Regions from separate parts of the Ornithinimicrobium carbonis genome, predicted to be linked through region 2. Evidence: predicted binding sites of a transcription regulator. Region 2 holds the regulator's gene; the other holds the start of a gene.
What was found. The regulator Rex, encoded in region 2, represses fermentation and respiration genes when NADH is low (regulators of the CRP and FNR family bind a similar motif). The targets are predictions, from matches to a motif close to CTTGTGAANNNNTTCACAAG.
Positions count from the first base shown of each region.

Region 1: the regulator Rex is predicted to act here: its motif matches at 3,733-3,752, upstream of ACWHYA_RS08205 (geranylgeranyl reductase family protein).

Region 1 covers NZ_OZ348993.1:1,828,312-1,834,545, reverse strand. Annotated here, with positions in the region: gene ACWHYA_RS08225 (NADH-quinone oxidoreductase subunit D) at 1-517, opposite strand, end outside; gene ACWHYA_RS08220 (NADH-quinone oxidoreductase subunit C) at 514-1,317, opposite strand; gene ACWHYA_RS08215 (NuoB/complex I 20 kDa subunit family protein) at 1,314-1,868, opposite strand; gene ACWHYA_RS08210 (NADH-quinone oxidoreductase subunit A) at 1,965-2,330, opposite strand; gene ACWHYA_RS08205 (geranylgeranyl reductase family protein) at 2,422-3,717, opposite strand; gene ACWHYA_RS08200 (exonuclease domain-containing protein) at 3,911-4,657, opposite strand; gene ACWHYA_RS08195 (DUF294 nucleotidyltransferase-like domain-containing protein) at 4,659-6,234, opposite strand, start outside.
Region 2 covers NZ_OZ348993.1:570,068-576,301, reverse strand. Annotated here, with positions in the region: gene ACWHYA_RS02700 (acetoin utilization protein AcuC) at 1-782, shown strand, start outside; gene ACWHYA_RS02695 (helix-turn-helix domain-containing protein) at 967-1,167, shown strand; gene ACWHYA_RS02690 (30S ribosomal protein bS22) at 1,381-1,479, shown strand; gene ACWHYA_RS02685 (glutaredoxin family protein) at 1,572-1,886, shown strand; gene ACWHYA_RS02680 (redox-sensing transcriptional repressor Rex) at 1,978-2,640, shown strand; gene hemA (glutamyl-tRNA reductase) at 2,637-4,187, shown strand; gene hemC (hydroxymethylbilane synthase) at 4,184-5,158, shown strand; gene ACWHYA_RS02665 (bifunctional uroporphyrinogen-III C-methyltransferase/uroporphyrinogen-III synthase) at 5,155-6,234, shown strand, end outside.

The DNA.
Region 1 (6,234 bases), 1.3 Mb from region 2:
GGTTCAGCTCCATCGTCAGGACCCGGATGTCGCTGGCCCGGCGCGGGATCTGGTCGGTGATGCCGAGCAGCTTCTCCACGGCCAGGCAGTAGGCGGCCTCGTTGAAGATCGGCGTCAGGTAGTCCATCCGGGTGCAGAACGTGGTCCCCTGCACCCAGGTGCGGTACTCCATGTTCTTCTCGATGCCGGTGTGCAGGAAGCCGATGCCCGCGCGTGCCTCGCGGACCGTCTCGCCGTCGAGCTCCAGGACGAGCCGGAGCACGCCGTGGGTCGAGGGGTGCTGCGGGCCCATGTTGACCACGATCCGCTCGGCCCCCAGGGTCGCCACGTCCTTGGCGATCTCGTCCCAGTCCCCCCCGGCTGCGTCGTAGACGGCCCCGCCGTCGACGGAGTCGACGGTCGGGCCGCCCTCGGCGTAGAGGTCGGTCGGTGTCGAGGCCAGGTGCTCGGCGCCCTCGCCGGCCTTGGTGTCGGCCCGGCGGGGGCCGGTGTCGGTGTGGGTGGGGTCGATGGTCACGAGTAGCTCCTCCGCTGGTCCGGCGCGGGGATGGTGGCGCCCTTGTACTCCACCGGGACCCCGCCGAGCGGGTAGTCCTTGCGCTGGGGGTGGCCGGCCCAGTCGTCCGGCATGAGGATCCTGGTCAGGCCCGGGTGACCGTCGAAGACGATCCCGAACATGTCGAAGGTCTCCCGCTCGTGCCAGTCGTTGCCGGGGTAGATGTCCACGATCGAGGGCACGTGCGGGTCGGCGTCGGGACAGGTGACCTCGAAGCGCACCCGGCGCCCGCCGTTGGTGATCGACAGGAAGTGGTAGACCGCGTGCAGCTCGGCCCCCTCGTGCTCGGGCAGGTGCACGCCGGAGACCCCGGAGCACATCTCGAAGCGCAGGCGGGCGTCGTCGCGCAGCGGCTGGAGCAGCTCGCGCAGGTGCTCGCGCCGGGTGACGAGGGTCAGCTCGCCCCGGTCCACGACGACCCGCTCGATCCCGGCCTCGAACGCCTCCGGTGCCGCGTCGCGCAGGGCGTCGACGACCTCGTCGAAGTAGGAGCCGTAGGGCCGCTCGGCGGCACCCGGGTAGAGGACGGGGGTCTTCAGGCCGCCGTAGCCGCTGGTGTCGGTGCCCAGGGACCCGCCGAACATGCCCCGGCGGGAGGCCACCGGCACCGGTTCGCCCGGCGTCCCGACCCTCGTCGGCACCGCCCCGGCCGCCCCCTCCTGGGCGTGCGTGGTGTCCGCCAGCTGGTCCTCGTCCTGGCGCGGCTGGTGGGCCTCGTCGCGGGTGCTCCCCTCCGCGGGCGGGGTCTTCTCCTCGCTCATGCCAGCAGCCCCTTCATCTCCTGCCGGGGCACCGCGGCCAGCGCGGCGGCCTCGGCCGCCCGCGCCGCCTGCTCGCGGTGCACGCCGAACTTGAACTCCCTGATCTGGCGCTGCAGCTCCAGGATCGCGTTGAGCAGCATCTCGGGGCGGGGCGGACAGCCCGGCAGGTAGATGTCCACCGGGACGATGTGGTCCACGCCCTGGACGATCGCGTAGTTGTTGAACATGCCGCCGGAGCTGGCGCACACGCCCATGGAGATGACCCACTTGGGGTTGGGCATCTGGTCGTAGACCTGGCGCACGACGGGAGCCATCTTCTGGGACACCCGCCCGGCCACGATCATCAGGTCGGCCTGACGGGGGGTCGCGGCGAAGCGCTCCATCCCGAAGCGGGCGATGTCGTAGTCGGGGGTGCCGACGGCCATCATCTCGATGGCGCAGCAGGCCAGCCCGAACGTCGCCGGCCACACCGACTGCTGCCGCAGCTGCCCGGCGAGCCCCTCGACGGTCGAGAGCAGGATGCCGCCGGGAATCTTGTCCTCAAGACCCATCTGTCTCACTCATCCTTCCGCCGGTCGGGGCGCTCGCCCCGGTCACCGGCACCTCGTCGCACCCGCTGACGTCCCTGTCCCTGTCGCTGTCCCTGCTCAGTCCCACTCCAGACCCCCCCTGCTCCACTCGTAGACGAACGGGACGGAGACGACCACGAGGAAGAGCAGCATCGCCAGCACGGAGAAGAGCCCGACCTGGTCGAAGGCGACCGCGAAGGGGTAGAGGAAGAGGACCTCGACGTCGAAGACGATGAAGAGCATGGCGGTCAGGTAGAACTTGATCGGCACCCGGCCCCCCTCGTGGGCCTGGGGGGTGGGCTGGATGCCGCACTCGTAGGCCTCCGCCTTGGCCCGGTTGTACGTCGAGCGCCCCAGCAGCCCACCGCCGAAGACGGACCCGAAGGCGAACAGCAGGCCGAAGAAGAGGAAGAAGAGAACCGGCAGATAGGGGTGGTAGTCCATCAGAGCCAGGACTCCTTTCGGGACGAGCGCGGCGTCGGGCCCGCCCAGGGACGGGGCGGGCTCGCGCCTAGCCTAGTCATGGTCGGGGCGTTCATGCGGCAGGGGTGGCCCGGCTCAGCGCGTTGATGATCCGGTCGTCGAGACCTCCGCCGCGCTCCTGCGGCAGGTTGGCCATGATCTTGAGCAGCAGGCGCATCAGCGCGCGCCGCGGCAGCCCGTAGCGCACGGCCAGCCGCATGATCTCCGGGTTGCCGATGAGCGTGGCGAACTGCTTGCCGAGCATGTAGTAGCCCCCGAGGGACTCCTTCATCACCCCGGGGTAGGACTGCAGCACCGCCTCCCGCTCCCCGGGCGTGGCGCGCGCCAGCGCGGAGGCGACGACCTCGGCCGTGTGCCGCCCCGCCTCCATCGCCTCGGCGATGCCCTCGCCGTTGAACGGGTTGACCATGCCGCCGGCGTCGCCCACGAGCAGGAGCCCCCGGTCGTACAGCGGCTGGCGGTTGAAGCACATCGGCAGGGCGGCACCGCGGATCGGCCCGAGCTGGGTCTCCTCGCCGAACTCCCACTCCGCCGGCATGGTCGCCACCCAGCGACGCATGACGTCCTTGTAGTCGAAGGTGCCGAAGTCCTTGGCGGTGTCCAGGATGCCCAGGCCCACGTTCGCGGTGCCGTCACCGACCGGGAAGATCCATCCGTAGCCCGGCATGAGCACGTCCTGCTGGCCGTCCTCGCCCTTGGCCCACAGCTCGAGCCAGGACTCGATGTACTCGTCGTCGTGGCGCGGCGTCCGGTAGTACGTCCGCACGGCGACCCCCATGGGACGGTCGTCACGCCGGGGCCGGTCCATCGTCAGCGACAGCCGGCTGGAGTTGCCGTCGGCGGCCACCACCAGCTGGGCGCGGAACTCCCGGGTCTGGCCCGTGGGCCGCCCGTCCTCCCCCATGACCTTGGCCCGCACCCCGCAGATGTGGCCGCGGTGGTCGAGCACCGGCTCGGAGACGTTCATCCGCTCCAGGAGCCGGGCGCCGCGGGACTGCGCGTGCCGGGCGAGGATCTCGTCCAGGTCCATCCGGGTGCGGACGAGGCCGTAGGGCGGGAAGGTCGCGTTGCCGGGCCAGTCCAGCTCCATCCGGACGCCGCCGCCGAGCATCCGCAGCCCCTTGGTCCGGTGCCAGCCGTCCTCCTCGCGGATGGACACGCCGAGGCTGATGAGCTCGCGCACCGCCCGGGGGGTCAGGCCGTCCCCGCAGATCTTGTCGCGGGGGAAGGACGCCTTCTCCAGGAGCAGCACGTCCAGCCCGTGCGCAGCCAGGTACGCCGCGGTCGAGGCCCCTCCCGGGCCCGCCCCGACGACGATCACGTCAGCCGTCTCGACCTGTCCACTCACCGTGTCTGCGCCTCGCTTGTGCCGACCTTCACGAACCTGGTCAGTCTAGGTGTCGCCCCTCCGCGCTCCGGGCGAGGGATGCCTGCCTGGAATTAGCGGACGCCGGTATGCCGAAACGCGACCACCGGGCACCGTCACGATCACCGGCAACGGGAACCGCAACGGCGACGGCAAGGCAACGGCAACGGCACCGTCAGCGCTCGAGCACGTCGTCCAGGAGGAGGGGGCGCCGGCGCCGGTGGACGAGCGTGGCGGACTGGGCCAGGAAGAGCTCACCGCAGGCGACGGCGTCGACGACGGCGGAGTGCGCCTGGTAGCGCGGCAGGTGGTGCCGGGTGCGGCAGGTGTGCAGGCGCACCGCACCGGGCCGCATCTCGCTGTGCTGCGCCCCGAGCAGCCGACGTTCCACCTCCAGGGTGTCGACCACCTGCAGGTCGAGCCACGTGCCCAGGACGTCCACCCCGACGTCCTCCAGGAAGGAGGTCTCCACCAGGGCGAAGTGCGCCAGCAGGACCCGCCGGCGGCCGTCCTCGGTGACGAGGGCCCGCAGGACCTGAGGCAGCACCTCAGCCACCGTCGGCTCGCGCGCCAGCCGGTCGTCGGTCAGGCCGTGGACGGTGGCGGAGTCCCCCACGTCACCCCGCGGCCGCACCGGCAGGTGGAGCGCCCCCGCCAGCCGCACCTCGCCCTTGCGGACGGGGACGAGGCCGAAGGAGAGCAGCTCGTGCTTCGCGGGCTGCAGCCCGGTCGTCTCCAGGTCGAGGGCCAGGAGCTCGACGTCGTCCAGCGGCGTGTCGGGCGGGTAGGGAGCAGCCGCCGACAACCGCTCCCACGCCTGGGTGAGGACGGGGTCGAGACCCTCCCGCAGGGGCCCCCGGCGCCGCCCGTTCCCACCGCCACCGACACCGAGCCGTCCGCGCCAGTCGTCCCACCACCCCACCTCAGGTCACCTGCGGCAGCCGGGTGCTCAGCCCGTGCTGCGCCTGCCGCACGATCTGGAAGGCGTCGCGCAGGTGGCGCCGGTCCAGGCTGCTCAGGAGCTCGGGGTCGAGGTGGTTGTCCGGCCGGCGGCCGTCGCGCACCTGCGCGACCTGGTGCTGCAGGCGGAGGTAGGACATCAGCTCGTGCGCGTCGGCCAGGTCGACCGCCGACTCGGCGGCCAGCACTCCGCGGGCACGGGCCGCCGCCAGCCGTGCCCCGGTCGGCAGCGCCGTGGCGCCGGCCCGGAGCGAGTGGATCCGCGCCAGCTGGACGATCGCGGAGATGCCGCGCTTGATGTCCAGCGTGTCGCGGTGCTCCCCGGCGTCCTCGAGCACGAACCCGCGGAAGAATCCGATCGGCGGACGCATCCGCGCGGCCTGCCCTGCCAGGTGCGCCAGCAGCAGGTCCGACCGTGAGCCCATCCGCACGACCTGCTCGCGCAGGCCGGCGACCAGGTCCGCGTCGCCGTGCACCGGACGCATGTCGTAGAAGATGGCCGCCCACAGCACCGCCTCGGGCTGCGGCTCGTGCGCCCAGCGGGCGAACTGGGCCCGCCACTCCGGAACGCGCTTGCGCCACCGCGGGTTGGTGGCCATGACGTCGCCGTCGCAGCGCTCCAGCCCGCAGGCCTCCAGCGCGTCGGTCACCCGGTCGGCCACCGCCGCCCACCACGGGTCCTGCGGGTCCGCCTCCTCCCCCAGGACCATCGCGTGGTCCTGGTCGCCGCGAAGGGTCAGCTCCTCCCGGGCGGCGGACCCCAGGGCCACCCAGGCCCAGGGCGCCGGGGCCGGACCCAGCTCGGCCTGCGCCAGCTCCAGCACGCGCACCGTGACGGCGTCGGTCAGCGCGGTGGCGACCCGGCCGACGTCGGCCGCCGTCGCGTCCTCGCTGACCAGCTGCTCCACGATCCGCGGGATGCGGGCGGCCAGCCCCACGACCGCGCCGACGTCCGGCGCCTTGGCCAGGTCGGTGACCAGGTAGACCGGGTTGGAGCGCTCCAGCCGGACCAGGTCGGTCGTGGTGACCAGGCCCACCACCCGCTCCTCGGCGTCCACCACCGGCAGGTGGTGGATGTTGCGCCCGGTCATCTCGAGCATGACCTCCAGCGCGAGCGCGTCGCTGCTGATCGTCACCGGGTTCAGGGTCATCACCTCGCGGACGGGCCGGTCCGTGGGCGTCCCGGCGGCCACCACGCGGCGGCGCAGGTCCCGGTCGGTGAGGATGCCGACGAGGCGGTCACCCTCCATGACCAGGATCGAGGAGACGCCCGCCTCGGTCATCCGGCGGGCGGCCTCGGCGACGGAGACCTGGGGACCGGTGGCCACCGGTTCCCCGCGGACCAGGTCCCTGACCGCCGTCCGGAAGACCGCCGACCCCGTGCGGGGCTGCTGCAGCTGGCTCAGCGCGGTCCGGATCCTGCCGTGGTGGGTGGCCGCGAAGTGCACGGCCACGGCCGGGTGCTCCTGCGCCAGCTCGTCGAAGTCCGCCTGCGGGAGGGTGATGAGCAGGCTGTCCTCCCGGGCGGTGGCGTCGTAG
Region 2 (6,234 bases):
CGGAGGCCTCGAGCGGATTCTGCGTCTACAACGACATCGCCGTCGGCATCCACCGGCTGCTGGACCTGGGCGCGCGCCGGGTCCTCTACCTCGACCTCGACGTGCACCACGGCGACGGCGTCGAGCGCTGCTTCTGGAACGACGACCGGGTCATGACCCTGTCCGTCCACGAGACCGGCCGGGCCCTGTTCCCGGGCACCGGCTTCCCCGGGGACACCGGCGGGGCGAAGGCCCAGGACACCGCGGTCAACGTGGCCCTGCCGCCCGGCACGGGCGACGAGGGGTGGTTGCGCGCCTACCGGGCGGTGGTCCCGCCGGTGGTGGCCGCCTTCGGACCGGACGTCGTCGTGAGCCAGCACGGTTGCGACGCGCACTTCTCCGACCCTCTGGCCCACCTGACCGTGACCGTGGACGCGATGGCGGTGGCCGCGGGGTGGGTCCGCGAGCTGGCCGAGGAGGCCGCGGGGGGCCGGTGGGTGGCCCTGGGCGGGGGCGGGTACGAGCTCGTCGACGTGGTGCCGCGGGCGTGGACGCACCTGGTGGGGGTGGTGACCGGGCGACCGGTGGACCCCTCGACACCGGTCCCCGAGTCCTGGCGCCAGCACGTGCTCGAGGTCTACGGCCGCGAGGCACCGGCCCTCATGGGCGACCGAGGGGGGCGCCCCATCCGCTACGGTGAGTGGTCCGACGGCTACGACCCCGAGGATCCCGTCGACTCGGCGATCATGGCGACCCGCCGGGCCGTCTTCCCCGGCTGGGGCCTGGACCCCTACTTCGACTGAGCTCGCGCATCACACGCGTGTCATCCGTCCCGTCCCGCGTGTCGCGCTGGACACCGTGGGCCCCGGACTTCCCCTGCACCCACATCTGCCCCTAGGGTGTCTTCGACAGCACACGTGGAGGCGGGCCGGAGGGGAAGCCGCGACCGTTCCCCACGTCTATACCGAAGAGACAGGGATACGTCCTATGGCTGAAGAGCGTCAGCTCGCCGAGATGACGTTCATGACCGTGGCCGAGGTGGCCGCAGTGATGCGCGTGTCGAAGATGACGGTGTACCGACTGGTGCACTCCGGCGAACTCCCCGCCGTGCGGGTGGGACGGTCCTTCCGGGTCCCCGAGAAGGCGGTGCACGACTACCTGCGGGAGTCCTACCACGGCACCGCCTGAGTCCCCGTCGCCGCGAGGGCCGGGCGGAGCGTGCAGACCCTGGGGCCGGACCTCCGTTTTGGGGGTGGCGTCGACGCCGCGATAGGCTGGGGCGGTTCGTCGTGCGGGTGAGCGTGGCAGGAATGCCGCCGGCCGGTGCCGGTGCCGCGTCCCTGACCGGTCGCCCCGCGCGACGCCGAGGCACGACCTGACCATCGAGACGAAGGACGGCCCATGGGCTCTGTGATCAAGAAGCGCCGCAAGCGGATGGCGAAGAAGAAGCACCGCAAGCTGCTGCGCAAGACGCGTCACCAGCGTCGCAACAAGAAGTGATCCCTGGTCACGACCCCCGCGGTCGTGACCTCGGGACCGACGACGGCGCCGCCCCCGGGTGGCGCCGTCGTGCTGTGCCGAGAGGAGCAGGTATGCCGTGGGGGCGCACCCGGGTCCCGCGTGTGGAGGTGGTCTCCCGCGAGGGCTGCCACCTCTGCGAGGAGATGGTCGCGCTGGTGCGGCGGGTGGCCGGGGCGGACGTCCCCGTCCAGGTGCGCGACCTGGACGCCGACGACGTCCCGGCTGAGCTGCGGGAGCGGTGGTCCACCCTCGTGCCGGTCCTGCTGGTGGACGGCGCCGAGGTGGCCCGGTGGCGGGTCGACGAGCGCACCCTCCGGTCGGCCCTCCGGGTGCCGGGGCGGGTCCCGTCGGTCCGCGTTTTGGTCCAGCGGTGGCGACGACCCTAGAGTGAGGGGGTCCTCGTCGAGCGCCGGCGTGGGTCTGATATAAGGCCCCGGCTCGACGTCAGCTGATCCGAGAGGAGCCGGTCCGCCCATGATGGCCGAGTCCACCCGACGTGGGGTTCCGGAGGCCACCGTCGGGCGACTGCCCGGTTACCTGCGGGCGCTCACCGCCCTCGCCGAGGAGGGACGGGTCTCGGCCTCCAGCGAGGAGCTCGCCGGTCGCAGCGGGGTGCGGTCGGCGCAGGTGCGCAAGGACCTCTCCAGCCTCGGCTCCTACGGCGTGCGTGGCGTGGGCTACGACGTGACCCGCCTCTCCGACCAGATCGCGGCCGAGCTCGGCCTGAGCCGCACCCGGCCCGTCGTCATCGTGGGGATGGGCAACCTCGGCCGGGCGCTGGCGTCCTACGGTGGACTGACCACGCGGGGCTTCCACGTGGCGGCGCTCGTGGACACCGACCCCGCCGTGCTCGGGCTCCGGGTCGACGGACTCGTCGTCACCACCATGGCCGACCTGGACGAGGACTCGACCCGGGCCGGTGTCGGGGTGATCGCCACCCCCGCGGCCGCCGCCCAGGGCGTGGCCGACGAGCTGGTCGGGCGAGGGGTGCGCTCGATCCTCAACTTCGCCCCGGTGGTCCTGCGGGTGCCCGCCACGGTCCACGTGCGCGCGGTGGACCTGGCCACCGAGCTGGCGATCCTGGCCTTCCACGAGCACCAGCAGGCGCTGGCCCACGCGGACGGCGAGGCGGCAGGATGAGCGTCCTCGTCGTCGGCCTCTCGCACCGCACGGCGCCCATGGAGCTGCTCGAGCGGGCGGCGGTGGGGGTCGACGGGGCCCGTGACCTCGCCGCGCGGGTGAGCTCCGGCGAGCACGTGGAGGAGACCCTCGTGCTCGCCACCTGCAACCGGCTCGAGGTCGTCGTCGAGGCCGGGACCTTCCACGGGGCGCTCACCGAGGTCGGTGAGCGCCTGTGCGACCTGACCGGGATCCCCCGGGAGGAGCTCAACCCCCATCTCTACGTCCACTACGACGAACGCGCGGTCAGCCATCTCTTCGCGGTCGCCTGCGGCCTGGACTCGATGGCGGTCGGGGAGAGCCAGATCCTGGGCCAGCTGCGGGAGGCGCTGGCCCTGGCCCAGCAGGACGGACGGCTGGGCCCGGTCCTCAACCCGCTCGTGCAGCAGGCGCTGCGGGTCGGCAAGCGCGCCCACACCGAGACCGCCATCGACGAGGTGTCGCGCTCCCTGGTCGGCGTCGGGCTGGACCTGGCCGGGTCGGTCCTGCCCGACCTGACCGCGGCCCGCGCCGTCGTCGTCGGTGCCGGAGCCATGTCCGGTCTCGCCGTGGCCACCCTGGCCCGCGCGGGGGTGCGCGACCTGACCGTGGTCAACCGCACGGCCGAGCGGGCCGCGCGCCTGGCCGACGAGCACGGGGCGGGGACCGGTGACTGGGTCGACGTCGTCGGCCTGGCCGCCGGCGCCGACCTCGTGGTGACCTGCACGGGAGCGGTCGGCCACGTGCTCGAGGGCGCCACCCTCGGTCCGGCCCGGGAACGGGCCGGCCGGGGCTCGGCCCCCACGGTGGTGCTGGACCTGGCCCTGCCGCGGGACGTCGACCCGGCCGTCGCCGCGCTGCCGGGTCTGCACCTGTGGGGTCTGGCCGACCTCCAGGAGGCCATGGTCGCCGAGACCGCCGAGACCGCCGAGACCGTCGGGAGCGCCGGCAGCGCCACGACCGCCGGGAGCGTCGAGACCGCCGGCAGCGCCGCGACCGCCGCGTCGCCGTCCCGGGCGGGGAGCGTCGCTCGGAACGACGATCCGGCCGGTCCGCCGCCCGGAGGCCCCCGCCGCGGCGCCGACGGCCAGGACGTCGTGGAGGAGGTGCGCGACCTGGTCACCGCCGAGGTGGCGGCCTACCTGACCGAACGACGGGCCGCCCGGCTCGGCCCGACCCTGGCGGCCCTGCGCGCCCGGGCCGCCAGGGTCGTGGACCAGGAGATGGTGCGCCTGGACCAGCGGGTCCCCCACCTGGCCGACCACGAGCGGGTCGAGGTCCGGCGCACCGTGGAACGGGTCGTCGACAAGCTTCTGCACACGCCGTCGGTGCGGGTCAAGCAGCTGCAGCACGACGGCGAGCCGGCCGACTACGGCCAGGCGCTGCGCGAGCTGTTCGACCTCGACCCGGCCGAGCCGGCCGCGGTGCGCACCGCTCCTCCGGAGGTGGCCAGCGCTCCGCTGGGCATGCTCGCGACCGCCGTCCGTCCGGCCGCGGGGCCGGTCGCGGAGGGAGGCGCCGGCGCATGACCTCCCCCGGACCGGGCACCGACGCCCCGACCCGCCCGCTGCGCCTGGGCACCCGGGCCAGCGCCCTGGCCACGAGCCAGTCGGGCTGGGTGGCCGACCGGGTGCGGGCCGCGGGTGCGCCCGTCGAGCTGGTGCACGTGCGCACCGAGGGCGACGTCTCACGGGCCAGCCTGCGCCAGATCGGCGGGACCGGAGTCTTCGCGTCCGCCCTGCGGGAGGCTCTGCGCGAGAACAGGATCGACCTGGCCGTCCACTCGCTGAAGGACCTGCCCACCGCGCCCGAAGAGGGTCTGGTCGTGGCCGCCGTCCCCGAGCGGGAGGACCCGCGCGACGCCCTGGTGGCGCGCGACGGGCTCTCCCTGGAGGACCTGCCAGCCGGCGCCTCCGTGGGGACCGGGTCCCCGCGGCGGGCCGCCCAGCTGGCGCTGGTGCGCCCGGACCTGGACGTGCGCGACATCCGCGGCAACGTGGGGACCCGGATCGACCTCGTCCGCAGCGGCGAGCTCGACGCCGTCGTGCTGGCCTGCGCCGGCCTCTCCCGGCTGGGCCGCCTCGACGAGGCGACCGACCGGCTGGACCCCGAGGTCATGCTCCCCGCCGCGGGGCAGGGCGCCCTCGCGGTGGAGTGCCGCGAGGACGACGCGCACCTCGTGGCCTTCCTCCGCGACGTCCTCGAGGACGCGCCCACCCGGGCCGCCGTCACCGCCGAACGGGCGGTCCTGTCCCGCCTCGAGGCCGGCTGCACCGCGCCGGTCGGCGCCCTCGCCCGGGCCGACGCCGACGGCGTGCTGGCCCTCACCGCCTTCGTGGCACTGCGGGAGGACCCGCAGCGCCACGCAGAGACCGGGTCCGACCCGGTCGCCCTCGGCCACGCGGTGGCCGACCGCCTGTTGTCCCGTCCCGACCCCCTGGTCGTCGGCAGCGAGGACGCTGCCGCCACGGGGTCCCTCCTCCCGGAGCGTGAGAAGTGAGCACCGACGCCGCCCCGATCGACACCGCCGCCGAGACGCGACCAGCCGCCTGCGGCCGGGTCGCCTTCGTCGGTGCCGGACCGGGAGACCCCGGTCTGCTCACCGTGCGGGCCCGCGACTACCTGGCCGCCGCCGACGTCGTGGTCCTGGACACGGGTCGGCAGGCGGAGCAGCTGGCCGCCTGGACCCGGGACGACGTGGAGCTCGTCGTCGCCGACGGCGAGGACGGCCCGGCGGCCACCGAGGGGGCCCGGTGCGCGCTGCTCGTGCGCACGGCCAGCGCCTTCGACGGCCCCTCCCACCTGGTCGTCCGCCTCATGGACGGGGACCCCAGCGCCTTCAGCGGGCTGGCGGCCGAGGCGCTCGCCTGCCGGGACGCCGGCGTGCCGTTCGAGATCGTCCCCGGGGTGAGCACCGCCTGGTCGGTGCCCGCCTACGCCGGGGTGCCGCTGACCACCCACGAGGGCAGCGGCGAGCTGCACATGATCACCGCCGGCGAGCCCGGCGTCGACTGGTCGCTGTCCGCGCGGGACGACATCACCGTCGTCGTGCTCGGGTCCGGAGACCCGCTGCGCGAGGCCCTGCAGGGTCTGCTCGACGCCGGTCGTCCGCAGGACAGCCCGGTGGCCCTCACCGAGCACGGCACGACGACCACCCAGCACACCAAGGTCACCACCCTCGTCGAGGCCGTCGAGGCCCTGGAGAAGGGCTGCCCGGACTGTCCCGACGCCTCGGTCGCGGTCGTCGGGCACCAGGTCGAGCTGCGCGCCGAGCTGTCGTGGTACGAGACCAAGCCGCTGTTCGGCTGGTCGATCCTCGTGCCGCGCACCAAGGAGCAGTCGCTGTCGATGACCGAACGGATCGCCGCCTACGGAGCCACGTCCGCGGTGGTGCCGACGATCAGCGTGGAGCCGCCGCGCACCCCCCAGCAGATGGACCGCGCGGTCAAGGGTCTGGTGACCGGCCGCTACGAGTGGATCGGGTTCACCTCCGTCAACGCGGTCAGGGCGGTGCGGGAGAAGTTCGAGGCGCTGGGCCTGGACGCCCGCGCCTTCGCCGGGCTCAAGATCGCCGCC